Regions from separate parts of the Chroococcidiopsis cubana SAG 39.79 genome, predicted to be linked through region 2. Evidence: riboswitches for the same ligand, from Rfam matches in the RefSeq annotation. Region 2 holds a riboswitch; the other holds the start of a gene.
The links. A riboswitch is a leader RNA that binds a small molecule or an ion and turns the genes downstream of it on or off. The one in region 2 is predicted to bind cyclic di-AMP.

Region 1: it holds a riboswitch for cyclic di-AMP, as region 2 does, so the genes downstream of both, DSM107010_RS04645 (ArsB/NhaD family transporter) here and DSM107010_RS28500 (glycosyltransferase) in region 2, are expected to answer to the same signal.

The regions. Positions count from the first base shown of each region.
Region 1 covers NZ_RSCK01000004.1:204,102-215,330, reverse strand. The annotation lists gene DSM107010_RS04685 (hypothetical protein) at 1-137, opposite strand, end outside; gene DSM107010_RS04680 (PstS family phosphate ABC transporter substrate-binding protein) at 267-1,424, opposite strand; gene DSM107010_RS04675 (Nramp family divalent metal transporter) at 1,492-3,270, opposite strand; gene DSM107010_RS39385 (hypothetical protein) at 3,337-3,522, opposite strand; gene DSM107010_RS42040 (magnesium chelatase subunit D family protein) at 3,506-5,716, opposite strand; gene DSM107010_RS04660 (hypothetical protein) at 6,021-6,500, shown strand; gene DSM107010_RS04655 (hypothetical protein) at 6,549-7,133, opposite strand; gene DSM107010_RS04650 (sensor histidine kinase) at 7,666-8,856, opposite strand; cyclic di-AMP (ydaO/yuaA leader) riboswitch at 9,191-9,371, shown strand; gene DSM107010_RS04645 (ArsB/NhaD family transporter) at 9,743-11,080, shown strand.
Region 2 covers NZ_RSCK01000077.1:8,928-20,173, forward strand. The annotation lists gene DSM107010_RS38810 (hypothetical protein) at 172-315, shown strand; gene hemE (uroporphyrinogen decarboxylase) at 704-1,750, shown strand; gene DSM107010_RS28470 (four helix bundle protein) at 1,754-2,176, opposite strand; gene DSM107010_RS28475 (NAD-dependent epimerase/dehydratase family protein) at 2,220-3,269, shown strand; gene DSM107010_RS28480 (SulP family inorganic anion transporter) at 3,830-5,551, shown strand; gene DSM107010_RS40150 (DMT family transporter) at 5,639-6,046, shown strand; gene DSM107010_RS40155 (DMT family transporter) at 6,033-6,542, shown strand; gene DSM107010_RS28490 (VOC family protein) at 6,638-7,084, shown strand; gene DSM107010_RS28495 (hypothetical protein) at 7,196-7,408, opposite strand; gene DSM107010_RS28500 (glycosyltransferase) at 7,452-8,717, opposite strand; cyclic di-AMP (ydaO/yuaA leader) riboswitch at 8,861-8,996, opposite strand; gene DSM107010_RS28505 (selenium-binding family protein) at 9,347-10,702, shown strand; gene DSM107010_RS28510 (2Fe-2S iron-sulfur cluster-binding protein) at 10,739-11,074, shown strand; gene DSM107010_RS28515 (1,2-dihydroxy-3-keto-5-methylthiopentene dioxygenase) at 11,158-11,246, shown strand, end outside.

The DNA.
Region 1 (11,229 bases), on a different contig from region 2:
GCATAAGCTGTTAACTTAGCAGGTGCAAAACCAATACTATGTAACAACAATAGTGCTAATTGATGAAATAGTAAAACTGATAAAAATCCAGCCACAAAAGCGAGAATCAAACGAGGTAAAGGATGATTTTGCGACATAATGTAAAGCACCTAATTTTATTTGTGTAAATTTTATAGGGAGCAGTTATCACTGACCAGTGACCAGTGACCAGTGACCACCGACTCCCGATTCCCGACTTACGACTTACGACTTCTTTGCCTCATTCCTCACCGAATCGGTACATAACCCGCTCGATCGACGAGTTTTTGACCTTCTGTGGATAGCAGCAGGTTAGCGTAAGCTCTTCCAGCCACTTCATCTAAACTGCCATCCTCGCGATAAACTACGAAGATCCGGCGAATCAGTGGATAGGAACCATCAAGCAGGGCTTGCTGGTTCACCGTACCATCGGGAGCGGCTGCTGGAACGTAGTTACGCGATCGCCCCTTTGCCAAACTGAGTGGCTCAACTGTCTGTTGACCGACTACTAAAGCCTGAGCGCCGTAGCCGATGCCTCCCGGTATTGCAGCAACTTTGCGAATTGCACTAGTAGTATCGCGGACAATTTGTACATTTTTACCAAACCGCCGTTGGGAACTCGGCATTCCTTGCAACAGAAAACTCGTAGACGCTTTCGCATCGGGGTCTTGACTGACGGGAACAATTGGTAGATTCGATCCTCCCAGTTGTCGCCAATTCGTAATTTTGCCACTGTAAATCTCTTGGATTTGACCCAAGGATATACCAGATAACTTCACCCCAGGATGGCTGTAGAAGGCAATACCTCCTAGCGCTACGGGAACTTGTTTGAGGGTGTAACCGCGCGATCGCACTATATTGTATTCCGATTGCTGAATGGGTCGAAAGGATTCGGAGAAACTAATTTCTCCATTAGCCGTCATTTCGATGCCCTTGCCAGAATCGGGCGAGACGTTGAGCGGATCGGTATAAAGCAGGCGAAATTTTGGATGGGCGCGGGTAATTTCACTTTGTATATTCTTGGCACGTAAGGCAGCTGAAGCCATAGCGCCGCCATAGAGGAAAACTCCTTCAGGAACATCAGGGACATCCCGCAAGGAGTTATAGAGCTGCCATTCTCTCGGGAAATCAGCTTGAGATGTTAGTGGTTGGGATGAGGGAGGCGTTGGCGGTTGACTGTTCCGCCAGAGAACAAATAACCCTAGTGTGACTAATAGCAGTCCTGCTAAAGGTATGACTGACCAGGGAATGCTATTACGCCTCGATAGAGAATCGCGATCGCCCCCATCAGCAGATTGACTACGGAGGCGAGAGTTACAATTCAAACAGTGGTTAGCTGTAAAAGGGTTATCGTCGTAACCGCATTGAGGACAGACAATTCGACGATTAGAACTGATTTGATTCATGAGGTTTCCCAATTTGTGAGGGATCGATCTTAATAGAGTAGACAACTACTTAGTTAAGAACGATACATTATCCTCCTTGGGTAAACTGTCCGATAATACTCGGTAAGGCTTGGCAGAAGAAAAAACCGAAAAACACGACTGAGAGTAAAACAATCGCCTCTCGCCATAGCGGCGATCGCAATTCGGCAGGGAGAAATTTGCGATTGACATAGAGAGCGTGCAAACCTAGAAAGACAAAATTTAAGCCAGCAATGTTCGCACTCAGGAGAATTAAGAAAAAGGGCTTGATCCCTGATAAGAGAATAAAAACTCCCCACAGAGTAAACAAAGAGAGGATGCTGTAGTAAACAAAACGAATATCTCCCCCTCGCCAAGCGCGAATGTGGCTGCTGCCCGACCACACCATATCTGTCACCATACGCGCAAAAACATCAGTAATGCCAAGTTGGGTACTGTAGAGAATCCAAAAGCCTACCAACAGAGTAATAAACCACATAATGCTAGTGGTATCTTCCCGCGATAGGTATTGAGCTTGATAGACGGCGATCGCAAATTGGTTGTCAAAGCGAGTTCCAGGCGGAATAAACTGCAAAGTCAACAAGGCTGGCAGTCCCATTCCTAAGAAACATCCCAGCACCCACACACCATATTGGTCGGTAATGGCATACTTCCACCATTCACGCCAACGCTTCTTGTTTTCGGTGGTTAAGGGAAAGACTTTACCCGTGGGAGTCAGAGACATACGGCGACCGCCAATCAGTGCCGGAATGTATCCCACTACGCCTCCCATGCCCAATCCCTTATCGCGAAACCAGTTACTCAGCGTTCCATTTAAGACTCCTCCCGCACCAGCAAAAGCCGCAAAGCCTCCCACTTTCAGCCAATCAACATTAGGGGGAATCGTGCCGAAGCGGAGAAAACCCATTGCCGCTCGACCCCACGTCTCGGGTGCAGTAAAACCCAGGGCAATGACAACTAAGAACAGGAGGATTGCCCCAACAAAAAACCATTGCACGACTTCCATCGTCCGCTCAATTTTGGCTCCAAAAGCAACGATCGCCACTGTAGATAGGAACCAGAATAAACCAAATGCTTTAATCGTTTCTGCGTGTTCCGGTCCAGGAATATCGCCGACAAACATCGCAGTCAGAGCCGTAGCCGCCGAAGAAGCCCACCCAGGCCATCCTAGTTGCAAAAACGCTAGGACAGAATAAAAAATTGCCCAGAAGCGGGGTCCTGGTTTAGTCCGCATAAAACCTGTATAAATTGGTTCGCCCGTATACAGGGTGTAGCGGATAAACTCCATGTTCATGAGGACTTGGAGAATAATCGAAGTCGTGGCAATCCACAACATAAAACCACCGTACTGAGCCGTCACCGCTGGACCCAGCAGCCATTCGCCGCTACCAATCGAAGTCCCCAAGAGAATTGCTCCAGGTCCAATCAGAGCGATCGCATTATTAAAACTAAATGGCGGCGGTGCAGGGAGATCGGCAACTTCCCAGGGTGGAAGTTCGCCCGCCGAGATTTTAGAACGAGTGGCGATTGCCTCAGTTCCTCTTTCAGTTGCGGTTGGAGCGATCGCTCTATAGATAACCCCTGAGGTATCCACTACATTTGGCTCCGCCTCCTCCGAAGAGCGCCATCCTAAAATTCGCAATCCCAGATAAACTAAATAGCCGACAACGATCCCGGCAGCCAACCAGCCATACAAACCCAACCAGAAAGTGGCATCAGCCAGAATTTGTATTCCGTTGCGAACGAGCGTAATGATAAAACCCAGTACCAAGACTGCCGTAGCTACATATATGGCATACTTGGTAGCTGGGTCGCGTACTTTATCCATAAGCAGCCACAAATAGCTACACAATCCTCTTAATATATCTGGATTGCTAGCAGATAGAAGTTAAATCTAGTTAAAAGTGAGTGGAGAGAATTCGGAATTCGGAATTGGTGATTTGGTAATGGGTAATTGGTAGTTGGTAAAATTCTTCTTCCTTGTCCCCCTTCGCCCCCTAATCCCCACTCCCTTCGGTCGTGGGGAAGAGCGAGTTCCCCCTTGTCCCCCTTGTCCCGACTCCCTAACCCCTAATCGCATTAATTGCACTTTTAGCAACACCAGCGATCGCGGAGTCAGTAGCTTTTGGTAGGTGGTAGTATTTTCCTCCCGCAGTTTGAGCTAGTTCTTTAGCAAAACCTGTAGAGATAAATTTATTTTCAGTATCGATGACTAACAGCTGTATTCCCAATCCGCGAATTCTAGCGGCGATTTCCAGTAGTTCTTTCTTGATATCGGGCTTTTCTCCCTCTGGTAAAGGTTCGCCTAGCGATCGCGCCAAAGGTATATTTCCTCGACCGTCGGTAATTGCCACAACGACCACTTGTCCGATATCTCCCGCCATTTGAGCATTCATACCCACCCGTACCGCTTGTGTTAAACCATGCGCTAGAGGCGAACCGCCACCACAAGGCAACAACTCCAATCGTTTACGCGCCAAAGCGATCGAACGGGTAGGAGGCAACAACACCTCTGCCTGTTCGCCACGAAACGGGATCAACGCCACTTGGTCGCGATTTTCATACGCTTCTGTCAAGAGTTGAAAAACTGCCCCCTTAGCTGATTGCATCCGATTCAACGCCATCGAGCCAGAAGCATCAACCACAAACACGATCAATGCTCCCGCTTTGCGGACGAGTCGCTTCGAGCGGATATCTCCCTGCTCGACAAAAACTCTTTTTTGTGGGTAATTGGTAATTGGTAATTGGTAATTGGTAGTTGGTAGTTGCTCCCTTGTCTCCCTTGTCTCCCTTGTCTCCCTTGTCTCCCTTGTCTCCCTTGTCTCCCTTGTCTCCCTTGTCTCCCTTGTCTCTACTCCCTGCACTCCCAGGCTCCCTGCTCCCTGCCTCTCCCGCCGTGCCTTCTGATAAGGTGCAGCTGCTCTTAACGTGGCATCTACTGCAATTCGTCGCACGGGACCTTTGGGTAACATCGGTTTGACGTATCGTCCCCGATCTTCGGAGAAAATTAAACTGCGACTGCCGGACTTCCCCCGCCGCTGTGCCATCTGTGCGAAATAAAGCACGCTGTCGTCGAGAATTACACCTTCGGCATCAAAGACAAATTCTTCAGGAATGTTGGGCGGTGTTTGCTCGTTTTCAGGTTCTTCCTGTTCGTCCTTCTCTTCCTGCTCCTCCTGTTCCTGGTTAGACTCATCTTCGGGTTCGTCTTGGTTTTGGGGTGGTGGAGGTGGTGGGGGTGGTTCTTCGGGTGGAGTTTGTACGACTGTTGCTCTCGGGACGATGACTAATTCTACGGCGCGACGAAGATCTTCGGCTGTAACTGTGGTTCTGCCTTCTAAAGCGGCGGCGGCTTTGGCGACTCGCACGGCGTAGAGTTCGGCGCGGTGTCCCTGGACTCTAGCGCGTACCGCTTCATCGACTAAATAGGCAATTTGCTCGTGGGTAATTTGTACGTCTTTGAGCCACTCTCGCGCCAAGATAATTTGAGTTTTGAGATTGTCGAGATCTTCAGCGTATTGCTGGAGAAACTGCTGCGGTGAGGTGGTGTAAGCGATCGCCTGTTCTACTGCTTGTACTCGTTCGTCTAGACCTAGCACGCCATCCGCAGAAAGAGCGATCGCGATGCGATCGAGCAGGTGTTCCCGTAACGCTCCTTCTTCTGGGTTATACGTAGCGATAAATAAAGGCTGACAGGGATGCCCAAAACTAATTCCTTCCCGTTCGATTTGGTTGCGTCCCTCGGTTAAAACCGTCAGCAGTTGGTTGCTAATACTGTCGTCGAGTAAGTTAATTTCATCGACATACAACACGCCACGATGGGCAAGTGCCAGCAGTCCTGGTTGAAATACGGTTTCTCCCTGTTTGACCGATTGTTCTACATCCACCGAACCTAAAAGTCGGTCTTCTGTCACGCCTAAAGGAATTTGTATGAATGGTGCGGGAATCACTTCTGTAGGGACGTTACCCTCTGTAGAGACGTTACCCTCTGTAGAGACGTTACATGTAACGTCTCTACTTAGTTCGTCGTCCCATTCTTCAGGGCGATTGGGATCGCAGTTACAAAAAGAACCTTTAACAACTTCAATCGGCGGTAAAAGGGTATGAATTGCCCGCGCCATGACTGATTTTGCCGTACCGCGACGACCTGCGATCGCGACTCCTCCCAAACCAGGATCGACGGCTGCTAGCAGCAGGGCTATTTTAATGGCTTCTTGTCCCACGACAGCAGTTAAGGGAAAACTGGTAACGGTTGCAGTAGACGACGCAGGCATGGTTTCAATCTTTGAGCTTCCAGCCTTCTAGCATATCAATTCTTTGTCCCTTACTGAAAATATGACAGTTGACAGTTAACGGTTCGGAGAGCGATCGCCCTTCTATTTGTCAGTCAAACGATATTCTCATAATTTCAATACTTTATAAAGCTTGCATAAACATGCGTGAAATCTCACAAGAATTAATTGATTTTTAATATTTTTTTGCCTGTCTTTGCGCATTCTTTACCTACAAAATGAATTCGCTCGGTAAACTATGTACGTATATACTTAATCCGCTAATCTAATAGGTAAAAATCATATTATGTGTATTGTATGTGGAGTTTTCTTTTCTGGCTTGACACTGTTTACACCCGTAACAGAAGTTCCAAATTCAGCTAACTCAAACGCTGCTAATCTCCCTAAAGTCCAATATCAACAAACTCAAAGCAAGTCATTGACGAAACAGGCTCAAATTAAGCTATCTAATATGCTGAGTCGATTACCTGTTTCTGAAGAAACGCAAGTATTGCGAAAGGAACTTAAATCAATTCAAGTACAGTTAGAGCCAATTAAAGATGATGCTAAGGCTCAACAAATTATTGAAAAGGAATTAAGAACTGTATATCAGAGAATTTTAGAAAAACCAAGTTATCAGCAAGAGTTTAATGTATTTATGAAACTGCTAGAAGTCAAGTCCGATCAACAAGCTATTCATAACCTGAGTTTGAACTTGGCTCAAAATAACAGCGATCGCTCGACTCTATTTACAGGACAAAGCAAAAGCTGGGGTTGGATACAATAGCTGGTAGGGTGCGTTATCAACGCACCCCACGAATCTACTGTTACTTCCTTATAGCGCGCGACTGGCTGTCTCAACTACCGTGTCATAATCTACATAGGCTTCTACCAACGTGCCTGGTTTTACGGTGATATTTTTGCCTTTAATAAATACGCCAAATACGCTGACAAGTGCTGCCACAGCTACCATAGTTGCACCCCGACCTTTACCATTTTTCTCCACAGTCGATCGCAACGGAATTTTAGTACCATCCACTGCTTCAATTTCTTCCACAGTAAAGTTTAATTGTCCTTTTTTACCAAACATGCGAGCGCGTTTTGCTTCAGTAACTTTTCCAGTCGCTCGCGCTCCTTTTTTAATCAAAATTTCTTTGGTTGGTGAGAGGACATTTGTTGCTGCATAGTAAACAACAATATCTCCCTCTTGTGCTGTCTTTGAGCTAAGTTCTTCAGCTAGTTCTAATTGCAGTTTAGTTCCTGACGCTAATGTTAGCTTTTTCGCTACGAGCATTTGCGATCGCTCTAATTTTAGTTCTGAGTTTCGCAGTTTTAGTGGTTCCGAGCCTGCTGGAGCCAGCCAGATTGTTTGCAATAGTAAGACGAGTCCAAAAGATAAATAACGACGGTCAAGTTTCATTTTTCGAGTTCCTCATGCTTTTTTATAGCAACCTAGTCAATTAAAATATGCTCTATACTTAAGCGATTAGAGCATACTTTAATAGCTACACCCATAATTAAATAACGGTTCGCTTTAACTATTGGGACTTTGAAAGTTTTTAGCTCTAAAAGAGGCTGAAATCCATGCATGGCAAGGACAATACATCGATAAGGTAAAACTGGCTGAAACTTAAGCATGGTAAGGAAACATTACCAATCGATGTAAAACTAGCTCTGGCTCTGCTTTTGAAGCTATTCTATTACCAGTTTTCTTCAAAGTCCCACTATGTAGCTTCATTTCTTCTGTAGTTACACTCAGAACGGCATAAATACTTTTGCCTATTTCTGCTAAGCGATCGCAATTATTAATTTAGAAAATTCTGAGAAAAATTGGCTCAACAATAGAAAGTTTTAGCAATTGTCTAATATTTCTTAATTAAGAATAATTAAAATAAGATGATTTTAGCTTAACAGTCAAAAATAATAAATTACAAATAGCCGATCGCGGAATATTATTTTGTTTTAACTTTGAGCGGAAAAGTCACTGTAAATGTCGAACCAACTCCAACCTCAGAGGCTAATTCAATCTTTCCCTGCAACAGCTTGACTAAGCGCGAAACGATCGCCAGCCCCAAACCCGTGCTGTTGGGTGTGGCGATCGTTCCAGCTTGAAAATAGGGTTCAAACACGCGCTGCTGTGCTTCTGGCGCAATTCCCACGCCTGTATCGGCAACTGCGATCGCCCATCGTTCGCGATCGATCGTCCAACATTTCACCAAAATCTTTCCATCTAGCGTGTAGCGAATCGCATTACTAATCAGATTCGTCACAATTTGCTGCAATCGTAACGAATCCGTGACAACTTCTTTTGGGGCTGAATCTAAATCGAGGCTCAATTTGAGTTCCTTGGCTTGTGCCGCAGGCTGCATCATAGCAACAAGATCGCTTGTTAGCTCGCGAATCTCGACTATTGCAGGCTGGAGTTGCATTTGCCCTGCTTCGTATCGCGAGATTTCTAAAGCATCGTTAATCAAGTGTAATAAATGCCTACCACCGCTTAACACCCGTTCGATATGTTCTATATTGGCGTAGCTATCTTTTACCTCAACTCTGTCTTTCCGCTGTAGGCGCAAAAATAAATCGGCATAGCCAATGATTGAAGTCAAAGGGGTTTTCAGTTCGTGGGCGAGATGAGAAAGGTTTTCGCGATTTGCCCGCACCAGCCGCGTTAATTCCTGATTGTTGAGTGTCAGTTGACTTTGTAGGTGTTGTAGTTCTGCCAATCGTTGTTCGGTGTAGCTTTTAAAGCAGCGGGCGATCGCTTCATCAATGACAGTATCAATTAACCGAAAAGCACGAATCACCTCTAACGCTGAGCTTGTCTGCAAGCTTGTCTCAATGGTAGAGAAGATAACATGACGCAGAATTCGATACTCTCGGGCAATTTCCCCAGCCTCAAATCCTTGTTCTGCCCTAATGACACCGTGTTCTAAACTCACCTCTACTAGTGTCTTCAAATCGCTATCTTGTGATTGAGAAAGCACTGTTGCCATCGCTTGAATCACGCGCGGTATGCTGTCTTGCAAAGACTTGTACGGCAGTTCGTTAGCTGTTTCAATTTGGTTATCTGCACGAATGGCAGCAATCCAGTCCTTCAAAATCGTATCGCTTTCATCGAGCAGCAGTTGACTGAAATCTTGCATCACTTTAAGCACGCATAGAGATAGGCATGGCAATCTTCAGTTTATCGGAACCTGCCAGATGGTGGAACCACTCTATCGTTCGATAGTTCGGTAAGCAATGCTATGGTACTTCGCCAGTGGTTCGTCCGCATTTCTGCCCCGTAGAGATAGCTGAAAAGCTTTTCGACACTAATAGCGGATCGATTCACCTGCTGAAAATTTTGGCTTGATGTTATTGTAATTGTCTGCAAAAATTGCACGCTACCCGGAATAATTTGACGAATTTGAGTAAGAATGTTAAATTTCTCTTCAATAGTTTGAAAACAGTTAGCCTAATCCAGTGGTGTCTGTGTTGAGGAGTTCAAGACTTTAGTAAAACTGGAGCGGAGGAACCAAAATCTGGGGCTTATCTGGTTTAAAGATGAATTAGCAAGAACGAGTATCGAGTTCAGATCTTCATAATTCATCCTTGACAAGAAGAACATCTCTCAGTTCTAGCCCGTCAGCTAACTCCGTAGGCGTTGAGAGGAGACTGAAATAAGCAACATTATCAATAATGTTCTGCTTGGTTCAGCTTCCAAGGCTCGTACTGTTAAGCCTGTTGTACCTGCACTTGAAGAGACTGAAAAATAGCAGATGAAAATCCCACAAAAATCACTGGTAAAAATAAAGCAATTCGCCTTGAAAAATTGTCAGGCACGCAACGCCCACTCTACTATGCTTGAATTTCAAGCATCAAATAGAACTGCTATAGTTGCGGAGTCACAAACAGATGCGATCGCTTCATTACCTTAGCCGTATGTAGCTAACTACCAATAAATATCAAGCGCATTAGTAGAGTTTTGTATGGATGTAAAGCTCTATAACTTTGGTTAGAATAATTAATAATCAAACCAGTAGTAATAATATGGAAAACTGGCAGGCGATCGCTAGCACTATTACTTTCCTTAGTGTCATCTTTTTCGTGATGACAGAATGGATACACTTGACTATCGCGGCATTTTTAGGAGCATTAATTCTTGTTTTTACAAATGTGTTAACGCTAAATGAAGCAATTGGATATATTGGTAATAGCTACTCTACCATTGCTTTGTTTTTTGGCGTAATGGTGTTGGTACGAGCTTTTGAACCTACAAAAGTTTTTGATTATTTAGCCACCCAAATTGTGATTTTAGCTAAAGGACAAGGCAAGCGCTTGCTACTGGGAATTGTGGCAATTACAACTCCAATTTGCGCTTTTTTGCCCAATGCTACAACAGTTATGTTACTAGCACCGCTGATTCCTCCGATTGCAGAGGAAGTAGGGGTAAACTTTGTACCACTACTCATCTTAATGGTATTCGTAGCCAACAGTGCCGGATTACTAACATTGGTAGGAGATCCAGCTACATTTATTGTCGGAGATGCCGTAAACGTCAGCTTTATTGATTACCTCGCGCGCCTCAGTTTAGGTGGAGTTATTGCAGTTATTACTGTGGTTGCAATGCTACCATTTCTATTTCGTAAAATTTGGCATAAAGATTTAGAAGATTTAGAACATCTTCCCCATCCAAAAATTAATCATCCTCAAGTTTTAACATTAGGGATTGTTTTGATTGCTGGTGTTTTAACATTCTTTGTTATTGGGGAAATGTTACCAATTCCAATTTCTCCTGCTGCGGTAGCTTTATTAGGTGCAGCTTTAGCATTGTTACTGTCACATCATAGCAAAATTGATACAGTTAATAATATTTTGCGAGATGTCGATTGGAATACGTTAATATTTTTTATGTCCATTTTCGTCTTAATTGGTGGACTAGAGAAAACTGGCGTCGTGACTAGCCTTTCTGGTGTTCTAGCAGCAATTTTAGGAAAAAATATTGCTTTAGGTTCGCTAGCGTTACTCTTTTTTGTTGGTATAGTCTCAAGCGTCGTGCCAAACATTCCTTTGGTTGTGGCAATGGTTCCGTTACTCAAACAGTATGTAGTCAATATTGGTTTGGCATCGCCAGTAATTCTAGAAAAAAGTTTTACAGGAGAGTTGCCAGCAGAAGTATTACCTCTGTTTTATGCCATGATGTTTGGTGCAACGTTAGGTGGAAACGGAACTTTAGTTGGAGCCTCTTCTAACATAGTTGCTGCCGGAATTGCCGAACAACACGGACGGCGAATTTCATTTAAAACCTTTCTCAAATATGGTTTACCCGTAATGGCAGTCCAATTAATAGTTGCTGCTATATACGTTACAATTCGGTTTTTGATTTAATTGGTCATTTGTCATTTGCGATTTGCGATCGCTACCCAAAAACTCCGCTCGCTGCCTTACCACTTACCAATTACCAATCACCAATTACCAAATAAATACATATATCTACAGAATGATTGACGGTTGAGAAATAGCGATGATATCTTAGG
Region 2 (11,246 bases):
GACCACGGATACTATATTTACAGGTATAGCGAATAATAGAGTTCAGTATCTCTACTGAGAGTTTTGCTTGTCTATTTGTCCGATCTATCTAAAGAAGTATATTTTCGGAGGTAGGGCAATTCTTTTGATTCTTAATTGCTGGTTCTTGCTTTTTGCTTGTCAACTAATTTTATGACGCTAGCAAATTATTTATTTTGGCGATCGCCAGATCTTATTAACTGGACTGCATTAATTTTTACTCAATATATCCAGCAAATACAAATATATAGTTGTGTTTGTGCGATCGACGGTAACAAAAAATACTTACCTAACTAAAGATAGCTCATCTTCTATGTTACAAAAGCTCGACAATATCGACAACATCAAGATTAATTAAATCGTTTAACTTAAATTAAACAAATTATATTTTTGTAAATTATAACAAGGTTTTTGGATAGCGATCGCATCCAATCTGCTAATAACTTGTGCTGCGCGTGGCGGTTAATGCTACTCTACGAAAAAGTAACTCGACGCTATACCGTGTCAGCTGTGTCAAGCTTCAAGTTTGTTGATAGCAAGCGATAGAAGCAACTCACGATAAGTACAAATACAGATGGGAGTAGGAAATTAGCAACTTTTCTCCTATTTCTGACAGGCTCGTGTAAAAATCGCATGACGATCGATGATACGCTAAAGAATTGCAGAAAGATTACAAGGCGCAAGAATGGTTGTTGCAACCCAGGTTCCCCACTTGCTACGGGCTGCTCGTGGAGAAGAAGTAGACCGCCCGCCAGTATGGATGATGCGGCAGGCAGGTCGCTATATGAAGGCGTATCGAGATTTACGCGAGAAGTACCCATCATTTCGGGAGCGTTCTGAAATTCCCGAAGTAGCGATTGAGGTTTCTTTGCAACCCTGGAGAGCTTTTCAACCAGATGGCGTAATTTTATTTTCCGATATTGTCACGCCGTTGCCTGGTTTGGGAATTGATATGGACATTGCGGAAGGCAAGGGACCAATCATTCACTCGCCGATTCGGACTCAAGCGCAAATTGAATCTTTGCGCCAGTTAGAACCAGCAGAATCCTTACCTTTTATTAAAGAAATATTACAGGCACTTCGAGCCGAAGTCGGGAATAAAGCTACAGTTTTAGGCTTTGTCGGTGCGCCGTGGACGCTTGCAGCCTATGCAGTTGAAGGAAAAGGTTCTAAGACCTATTCCATTATTAAGGGAATGGCATTTTCTAACCCGACAGTATTGCACCAGCTACTAGAAAAACTAGCAGATGCGATCGCCATTTACGTTCGCTACCAAATTGACTGCGGCGCTCAAGTCGTACAAATGTTCGATTCTTGGGCGGGTCAACTTTCACCTCAAGATTACGAAACTTTCGCTTTACCCTATCAACAGCGAGTATTTCAACAAGTTAAACAAACCCATCCCGATACACCCCTGATTCTTTTGGTAGCTGAAAGTGCAGGTTTATTAGAAAGAATGGCGCGCAGTGGTGCAGACCTAATCAGCGTAGACTGGACTGTAGACATGGCAGACGCACGGGCGAGACTGGGAAATCAAATTGGCGTGCAAGGAAATCTCGATCCTGGGGTGTTATTTGGTTCTCATGAATTTATTCGCGATCGCATTTACGATACGGTGAAAAAAGCAGGTACGAGAGGGCATATTCTCAATCTGGGTCATGGTGTCTTACCCGACACTCCAGAGGATAATGTAAGATTCTTCTTTGAAACTGCTAAACAGATTAGATATTAGTGGCTAGTGGCTAGTGACTGGTGGATAGAGTTTTGCTTTTAAAGATTTTTGCAAACCTCTAACCATCCTACCTATCTCAGAAGTTCTTGATAAAAGAATTTGTAAATCTTGTTCGCTTACATATGACAACCGTTGCGCCAAAATTAATTGAGTTTCCAGTTCTGCTAAAGAACCAAGTGTAATTGATAAAAAGTGTAAAAACTCTTTGGTTGAATCTCTTGCTGCACCTTCTGCAATATTAGAAGTAACAGATACAACTGCACGTTGTATCTGAGATGACAAACCATATGTTTCTTGTTTCGGAAAAGCTTGAGTCAACTGATAAACTAGAACAGCTAAATCTATCCCAAATTGCCAAACTTTGAGATCTTGATAACTATGAAGGCTCATTTCAGTATAGTAAAAAATATATGTATAATTTAACACACTTTAGGTCAAGCCACCAGCCACTAGCCACCAGCCACTAACTATGAGAATTTTAGTCACTGGCGCTAGCGGTTGTATCGGTCACTATATTTCTGAAATTTTAATTCAAGAAACTGACTACGAACTATATTTACTAGTTAGAAATCCTCAGAAACTACAAGTAGATATTACTCGCCCTGGTGTAAAAATATTACAGGGCGATTTAGCTAATATCGAACAGTTTGCTGATTTACTGAAAACAATTGATATTGCTGTATTAGTAGCTACTGTTTGGGGTGGCGAAGATACTTTTGAAATTAACGTTAATAAAACAATTCAACTATTAAATTTACTCGATCCAGAAAAATGTCAGCAGGTCATTTACTTTTCTACAGCTAGCGTTTTGGATCGTCAAAATAACTTGTTAAAAGAAGCAGGAACACTTGGCATAGATTATATTCGTTCTAAATATGAAACTTTAAGTAGATTACCAGAATTAGCGATCGCCCCTAAAATTACCGTTCTATTTCCCACTTTAGTCCTGGGAGGCGATGCCCAGAAACCATACTCTCACCTATCTGCTGGCTTACCCGATGTTGCCAAGTGGATTAACATCGCCCGTTTCTTCAAAACAGAAGGCAGCTTCCATTTTATTCACGGACGAGATGTTGCTCAAGTCGTGAAATATTTGATGAAAGGGAGCAGGGAGAAGAGAGCTGAGGGAGAAAAAACACTACACCCCACACCCCACGTACCACGTACCATCCAACTACCAACTACCAACTACCAACTACCAACTACCCATTACCAATTACTAACTCACTACGTTCTCGGACAAGAGCTATTAACCGCTAACCAGGTTATAGAAGAAATTTGTAAATATCTCAATAAAAAGATTTATTTTCGCATTCCTCTATATCTATCCTTGACCAATTTATTTATAGTTTTATTCCGCATTCAAATGGCAGACTGGGATAGATTTTGTTTGCAATATCGCTATTTTACTTATAAAAATATTATCAATCCTAGCAGCTTCGGCTTACCTAACTATTGTTCCACCCTCAGCGATGCCTTAAAAATTCATGGAGTTCGTGGTAGAAAATTAGATACTTAACAGAATACTTTTAGCGATCTTCTTTGCATCTTTGCGCGAAACAAAATCATACTTTCGCACTTAATTTAGTATAGAGCGATACGGATAAGATAAATCGAGTAAATTGTCTCAATTGCATCGGAAATAATATATTGTATATTGCACTCGAAGCATAAGTGGAGATCGAAGCAGCTTGTCACCTCTCTGTGAAAAGGCTTTCCTTCTGCCCTCTGGCTCTACCTTCTGCCATAAGCTTTATTCCCGTGTAAAAATAATTTTGACTTTTAGATTTTGACTTTTGACCTTACTAAAATTCAATACTATTTCTGAATGAAATCTATTTTAAAAACTTATTTGTATGTTGCTAAAAAGCAACGTTGCTATTAGAAAAAATTGGAAAATTAAAGAAATATAAATTCGTTTTATTAACCCATTACTTGATGATACAAGGAATGATAAGAGTGTCATTCCTCTAGCTCTAAAAGTAGAATCCATACAGTCAATAAATAGGAATCATATTAGCGACTTATTTCCCATAAAGAATGACATCAATAGTCTTTTTCTGAAGGGATGAACAACCAATGCAGCTAACAAATAAGATTCGGTTCAGAAAATTACAGCTAACAAATAAGATTCATTTCAGAAATTTACGCGGTGACATTTTTGGTGGAGTCACCAATGCAATTGTTTCATTACCAATAGCTTTGGCGTTCGGGGTTGCATCTGGTTTGGGACCAGTTGCAGGGCTTTATGGCTCAATTTGTGTTGGCTTTTTTGCTTCTCTGTTTGGTGGCACACCCACACAAATTTCCGAACCAACCGGACCGACAACCGTATTTATGACGGCAATTATTAGCGCAATGATTGCTAGGAATCCTGAGAATGGTATGGCAATGGCATTTACGGTAGTGATGCTATCGGGAGTTTTTCAAATTCTCTTTGGTGTCTTCCGTTTGGGTAAATATATTATTCTCATGCCCTACAGCGTCGTTTCAGGTTTTATGTCTGGAATTGGTGCAATTCTAATTATTTTGCAAATTCCGCCATTTCTAGGACATGAAGCTCCTAAAGGAGGTTTGATAGGAACGTTACAAAATCTACCCCAGATGCTATCAAACCTCAACCCTGCCGAAACTGGTCTAGCAGCTCTGACAATGGTAGTTATTTTTTTCTTGCCGCATAGAATCAAGCACTTTATACCCCCACAACTAGCAGCATTAGTCATCGGCACAATTATTTCCTTCACCTTGCTACAAAACATGGATTTGAGAAGGATTGGCGAGATTCCATCAGGACTACCGACCCTGTATCTACCTACTTTTACTCCGGCTCAAACCGTACAGATGTTCGTTGATGCAGCCATGCTAGGGATGTTGGGTTCTATTGATGCCTTGCTCACTTCAGTCATTGCTGACAGTATGACCCGTACCCAGACTCAGGAAGACCGAGAGTTAGTCGGTCAGGGAGTAGGAAATCTAGTTGCTGGTTTGTGCGGTGGACTGCCTGGTTCTGGTGCGACGATGGGAACGGTAATTAACGTTCAAGTTGGGGCAAGAACTGCTTTGGCTGGCTTGCTCCGTGCGGTGCTGATGTTGGTCGTGGTGTTATGGCTGGCTGACTTGGCGGAAAACATTCCAATGGCAGTCTTAGCTGGAATTGCTTTCGCGGTTGGAATTGAAATGCTCGATTGGAATTTCTTGAAACGAGCGCATAAGGTTTCTTGGAAATCAACCTTAATCATGTATGGCGTACTGCTGATGACAGTTTTCCTCGATCTGATGGTTGCGGCTGGGGTAGGAATGTTTATTGCTAACTTGCTGACAATTGAGCAATTGAGCCATTTACAAGCTCAAAGAATCAAAGCAGTTTGTGGTGCAGATGATTCCGTCCCGCTCAATTTAGAAGAGAAAGAGTTGCTCAATTTAGCTGATGGGCGAGTTTCTTTGTTTTACATGGGGGGACCAATGCTGTTTGGAGTGGCAAAAACGATCGCCCGCGAACATTTATCTATCAAGCGTTGCGATACCTTAGTGATGGATCTGAGCGATGTTCCTTATCTAGATGAAACTGCGGCACTGGTAATCGAAGCTGCCATTAAAGATTCTCAGGCAAAAGGTTCTCAAGTATTTATCGTGGGGGCAGTTGGTAAAGTCAAGCATCTTTTAGAGAGTCTTGGCATTCTCAATTTAGTACCATACGATAACCTATTTCTGGATCGAACTGATGCCCTGAAACAAGCAGTTGTAGTAGATGTAGCTGAAATCGGTTTAGATGTAGCTGAAATCGGTTTGCGGACTGGTTGAGTTTGGGAGTTCTATTGTCAAGTTTCCTATTGGATTTCACCTTGTTACACTGGCAGAGTAAACTCGATAGAATCCTCTTGAAGACTTTTGCAGAGGCTTAAATCTCTATTTCAGTCATCTACCCACAGTGCGATTTTAGCTCTGTTTGCCCTAGCTCTGATTTGGGGTTATAACTGGGTACAAATGAAAGTAGCAGTGGAATATTCACCACCGTTTACATTCGCAACTTTGCGGATAGTTCTCGGAGCCTTGAGTTTATTTCTCGTGATGGCGTGGTTGAAAAAACCGTTGTTACCTCAAGCAGTTGGGGGTACTTTTCTGCTGGGGTTGTTGCAGACGAGTGGATTGTATGGGTTAGCAACTTGGGCTTTAGTTAGTGGTGGAGCCGGAAAAACGGCAGTTTTGGTTTACACAATGCCTTTCTGGACGCTAATTCTAGCCTGGGTGCTGTTAAAAGAGCGAGTCAGAACAATACAATGGATTGCGCGCCCTTAGTTTTGCTGGTTTGCTACTGATTTTAGAACCTCAGCAGCTTGATGGGACGGTTTTTAGTAAGGTATTAGCCATTCTTGCGGGGATATGCTGGGCTGGTGGGGTCATTGTCGCCAAGAAATTGCAACAACAACATAATTTAGATCTGTTATCGCTGACAGCTTGGCAAACTCTTTTCGGTGCTGTGCCGCTACTGTTTGTCGTTCTCTTCATTCCCTCTGAACCGATTGTTTGGTCTAACGAGTTTGTCGTAGCGTTGATTTACAACGTTATCCCAGGTACGGCGATCGCAATGTTGCTTTGGCTGTATATATTAAATCATCTATCTGCAAGTACGGCAGGATTGGGTATGTTAATGAATCCTGTAGTGGGAGTATTAACGGCTTGGCTGCAACTGGGAGAACGACCAGGACTTACGGAATCTGTAGGTATGTTACTGATTGTTTCTGCTTTGGCTTTCAATGTTAACTCTCTGCAAAAAACGAAGTCAACCAACTGATTTCACCATTTCTGTACGGGCGGGTTTAACCGCAAAACTGTTTATTCTAGTATAGGGATCTTCAAAAACCCGCCCCTACGAGGACTGACTTCATCATGACTATTCCCAGTACCCTTGCACCTGGCAACCTGCGGCGAGTCCACCACATCGCCTTAAATGTCAAAGACATGCAAGCATCGCGCCACTTTTACTGTCATATTCTGGGATTGCACGAACTGACAGGCGATGAAATCCCCTCTACTCTAATCGATTTGGTAGCGCAAGGCAAAGTCGCTAACTTTGTCACTCCAGATGGAACGGTTTTAGATTTATTCTGGGAACCGGAGTTAACACCACCAGATCCCGATCCCGAACGGAGTTTTACTCGTGCCTATCATCTTGCCTTCGATATCGATCCGCAATTGTTCGATCGCGCCGTAGAAGTATTGAAAGATAATCAAATTGCGATCGCCCACGGTCCTGTCAGTCGCCCTACAGGTAGAGGCGTTTACTGCTACGATCCAGATGGATTTATGGTAGAAATCCGGTGCGATCCAGTATGAGCAAAAAAAAACCTGAATCTGACAATTCAGACTCAGGTAGTCCTACACTTCACAACTCAGGAAAATACAACAGACACGAAAATCTCAGAAACAAAAATCTAATTTTCAGCTCTAAGCGGCATGAGTATGCATTTTTGTTTCCACAGGCAACCACTTGGAAGATAGATCTTCCATAATACCTTTGCGGCTGAAACTTTTGCTTCGATCTAAATGTACCACTAATGTTGGCAAATAAATGTCATCAATTATCTGATGTCCGTAACCGATGACAACACCAGTCAGATCTGCTTGCTTGTGTTGCACGAAATCCCCAATCCTTAACATGGTATTTCTCCTTGTGCAGTTTGCTATCCAACGTTTACTATTGCTAAGCTGCGATCGCTCTACTCGTCTCAACCGTGGCTGAATTCAATGTGGTATACAAATGTCCTAATTCGATTGCTACACCTTGCCAGCTAAAATGATTTTCTACCCGTTGCCGACCTCGTTCCCCTAACTTTCTTGCCCAGCTAGAATCGGCTAAGATGCGATCGATCGCTTGGGCAAACGCAACGTCATCTTTAGCAGGTGCGAGTAATCCCGTCTCTTCTGGAACTACGGTAAATTGCAAACCGCCGACAGCGCTAGCAACCACGGGAATTTGGCTTGCCATCGCTTCAATTGCTACCAAACCAAAAGGTTCGTAGTGACTGGGGACGACACTAACATCGGCAGCTGCGTAGTAGACTGGCAAAATCCGATCGTCCAAGCGACCTGGAAAAACAGTTATCGTATCTAAACCTAACTCTCCAACAATTCCTTCAATGCGATCGCGTTCTCTGCCGTCACAGCGACCGGGTTGGCTGCCACCACCGATAATTAATTTCAAGTTAGTCCGACCTGCTGCGTGCAATCTTGCCACCGATCGCACTAAGGTTTCAATCCCTTTACGTTTGTCAAATCGACCGACATACAACACGACTTTTTCATTTGCTGCAATTCCTAACTGCTGCCGCGCTGCTTCGCGTTCGATTGCCCCAAATCTGTCTATATCCGTACCGCAGGGGATAATATCAATTTGTCCTGTGGTTGAAACAAGCGATCGCATGTGTTCTTGTTCTTGAGGACTGGTGGCTACTATCCGTTCCGCTGTTTCCAAACAAGCTTTTTCTACTGCTAACCGTTTGGTAGCGATCGCGGGAATCTCGTCAATATTTCTGTACTTAACTGCACCCAACGAGTGATATGTATGTATCTGACTCAAAGGTTGCAGTTGCTTCAATCGCATTCCCACCCAAGCAGATAGCCAGTAGTTAGTGTGGACGAGCGAGTAACGAAATCCATGTTGTTGTTGAAAAGCTTGGAAAGCTTTGACGTACTCCGGTAAATAACTGAATAGTTCGTCCCGTCCGATAAATTCTGGCGCTCCCGCTGGTAACCGAATCGTGCGACAATTAGCATTGTGTTGCACGATCGCCGCTTGTTCTTTACTGCTACGGCGAGTAAACATATCGACTTTCCATCCCTGCTGGGCAAGGGCAAGACCGACTTGGCGCACGTAAACGTTTTGACCTCCAGCCTCTTCTTGCCCAATCGCAATCGCTGGATCGCCATCAACAGAAATTAAAGCAATGCGATTCTGTTTTTCTAACATTGTTGGTTTGCTTCTCCTTATGGCTAGCTTTCCTGCCTCTGGCTGCCATCAGGAATCAATTCCTTAGCACCAAGTACAGGTAAAACGTAGCGGGTTTAAACCAGCCAAGGACACTGAATGGGATCTAGAAATCTTCGATCTTTACAGTCTCCTCTCAACGCCTACGAAGTTAGCTGACGGGCTAGGACTGAGAGATGTCCCTCTCTGTTTATCTCAGAGATAAGCCCCAAAATTCGGTTCCTCCGCTCCAATTATGATTGGATTAGGCTGACTTATTTAATCTGGTTAACTACATCCTAAACCACGCTCCCTACGTTCTGTCAATAAAAGTTACAAACTGTGAAGTAAACTCGGTCAGATTGTTAAGTATTGTATGTGAAACTTCTATTTGAGTTGTGAACTACTCGTGAAGGTTGTCATTCGTTCAAGTGCTGTTAGCGCGTCACAGTCAGATGAACAGTAATTTGACAATTGATTTACAACTGCTGGATCTCAGCCATCTGTAAGAAATACAAACATAGTACGGTATTCCTAGCAATCAATGCTAGTTTTGTTATTAGTAGACGGTTAACTGTAGAGATATGACATGTCGTATCCGCACTTAACCAATGACCAACGACAAATGACCAATGACCAATCATACTTGCTGCGGTCCTGGCTATGCATCTCCCCAAGCGGCGATGCAAGCAGAAAGAGAAAAAACATTATATGCGATCGCACTTTATACGGGTACGGGAATTGAAGCACCAGATTATTTAGCGACGATTGATGTCGATCCTGACTCTCCGACATATTCTCAGGTAATTCATCGCTTACCGATGCCTTATTTAGGCGATGAGTTACATCATTTTGGTTGGAATGCATGTAGTTCGTGTCACGGTGACGCGAGTAAATCTCGTCGTTTTACGATCGTACCTGGACAGCGATCGAGCCGGATTTATATTGTAGATACAAAAGAAACGCGATCGCCTCAAATTTATAAAGTCATCGAACCAGAAGAAATCAAAGCGAAAACAAATTTAACAGCCCCTCATACAGTCCATTGTCTAGCAGATGGTCATGTGATGATTTCGATGTTAGGTGATAGTCAAGGGAATGCACCTGGCGGCTTTTTGTTACTCGATGAAAACTTTGATATTGTCGGACGTTGGGAACAACAAGCTACGGCAATGAAGTTTAATTATGACTTTTGGTATCAGCCGCGCCATAACATCATGGTAAGTAGCGAATGGGGCGCACCCAAAACGTATTATCCAGGCTTTGACCTCAACGATGTCGCAGCCGGAAATTACGGTCAGCAATTGCATTTTTGGGACTGGAAAAAACACGAAATTATTCAAAGTTTTGACTTAGGTACAGAAGGTTTAATTCCTTTAGAAGTGCGTTTTCACCACAACCCAGAGAGTACGCACGGCTATGTTGGTGCAGCCTTAAGTAGTAATGTTTGGCACTGGCACAAATCTAATGGACAATGGGCAGTTGAGAAAGTTATTGATGTTCCATCCGTCGAGGTTCAAGGCTGGGAAATTCCCGTTCCCTCTTTGATTACCGATATTTTGCTGTCAATGGACGATCGCTATCTCTATTTTTCCAACTGGTTGCATGGAGATATTCGTCAGTATGACATTAGCAATCCTTCTCAACCTAAATTGACTGGGCAAGTTTGGTGTGGTGGTTTATTAGGAAAAGGTGGCGAAGTTAAGGGGCAGAAATTGCAAGGTGGTCCTCAAATGCTGCAATTAAGTTTAGATGGTAAGCGGTTGTATGTCACTAACTCTCTATTCAGTACTTGGGATAATCAATTTTATCCAGACTTAGCCAAAAATGGCTCTTACATGTTGCAAATTGATTGCGACACGGAAAAGGAAGGATTGAAAATTAATGAAAACTTTTACATAGATTTTGGTCAAGAACCAAACGGCGCAGCCCGCGCCCACGAAATGCGATATCCTGGTGGCGATTGTACTTCAGATATTTGGATTTAGAGTTAAGAGAATCATAGGGGCAGGTTTTTTGGTCGAATGAAAACCTATCAAATCGAACTGGTTAACAGAAATAATTTTACTCTTAACGTAGCAGCAGACAAATATATTTTGGATGCGGTAGAAGCGGCTGGAGTAAAATTACCCGTAGGCTGTCGTTATGGGGCTTGTATTACTTGTGCTGCCAGGATTTTATCAGGTGAAGTAGAACAGACAAATGCGATCGCCCTCAAACCCCAGCAAGCCGCAAAAGGTTACGTTTTGTTATGCATTGCCACTCCCCGTTCTGATTGTAAGTTTGAAGTCGGCGTAGAATGTCAAAAAGAATTGTATGTAAACCCTTTTATCAGTTATCAGCGAACAGTTATCAGTTGACATTGGTAATCGGTAATTGGTAATTGGTAATCGATCGTTTGTTATTTGCATTTTCACTGCTCACTACTCACTACTCACTCCCTATGGCGCTTCTTAAACTAGAAGATGGTACAATCTACAACCAACTCGCTGATATTAGCCGCGAATTGTCTTCCCTAAATATCCAACTCAA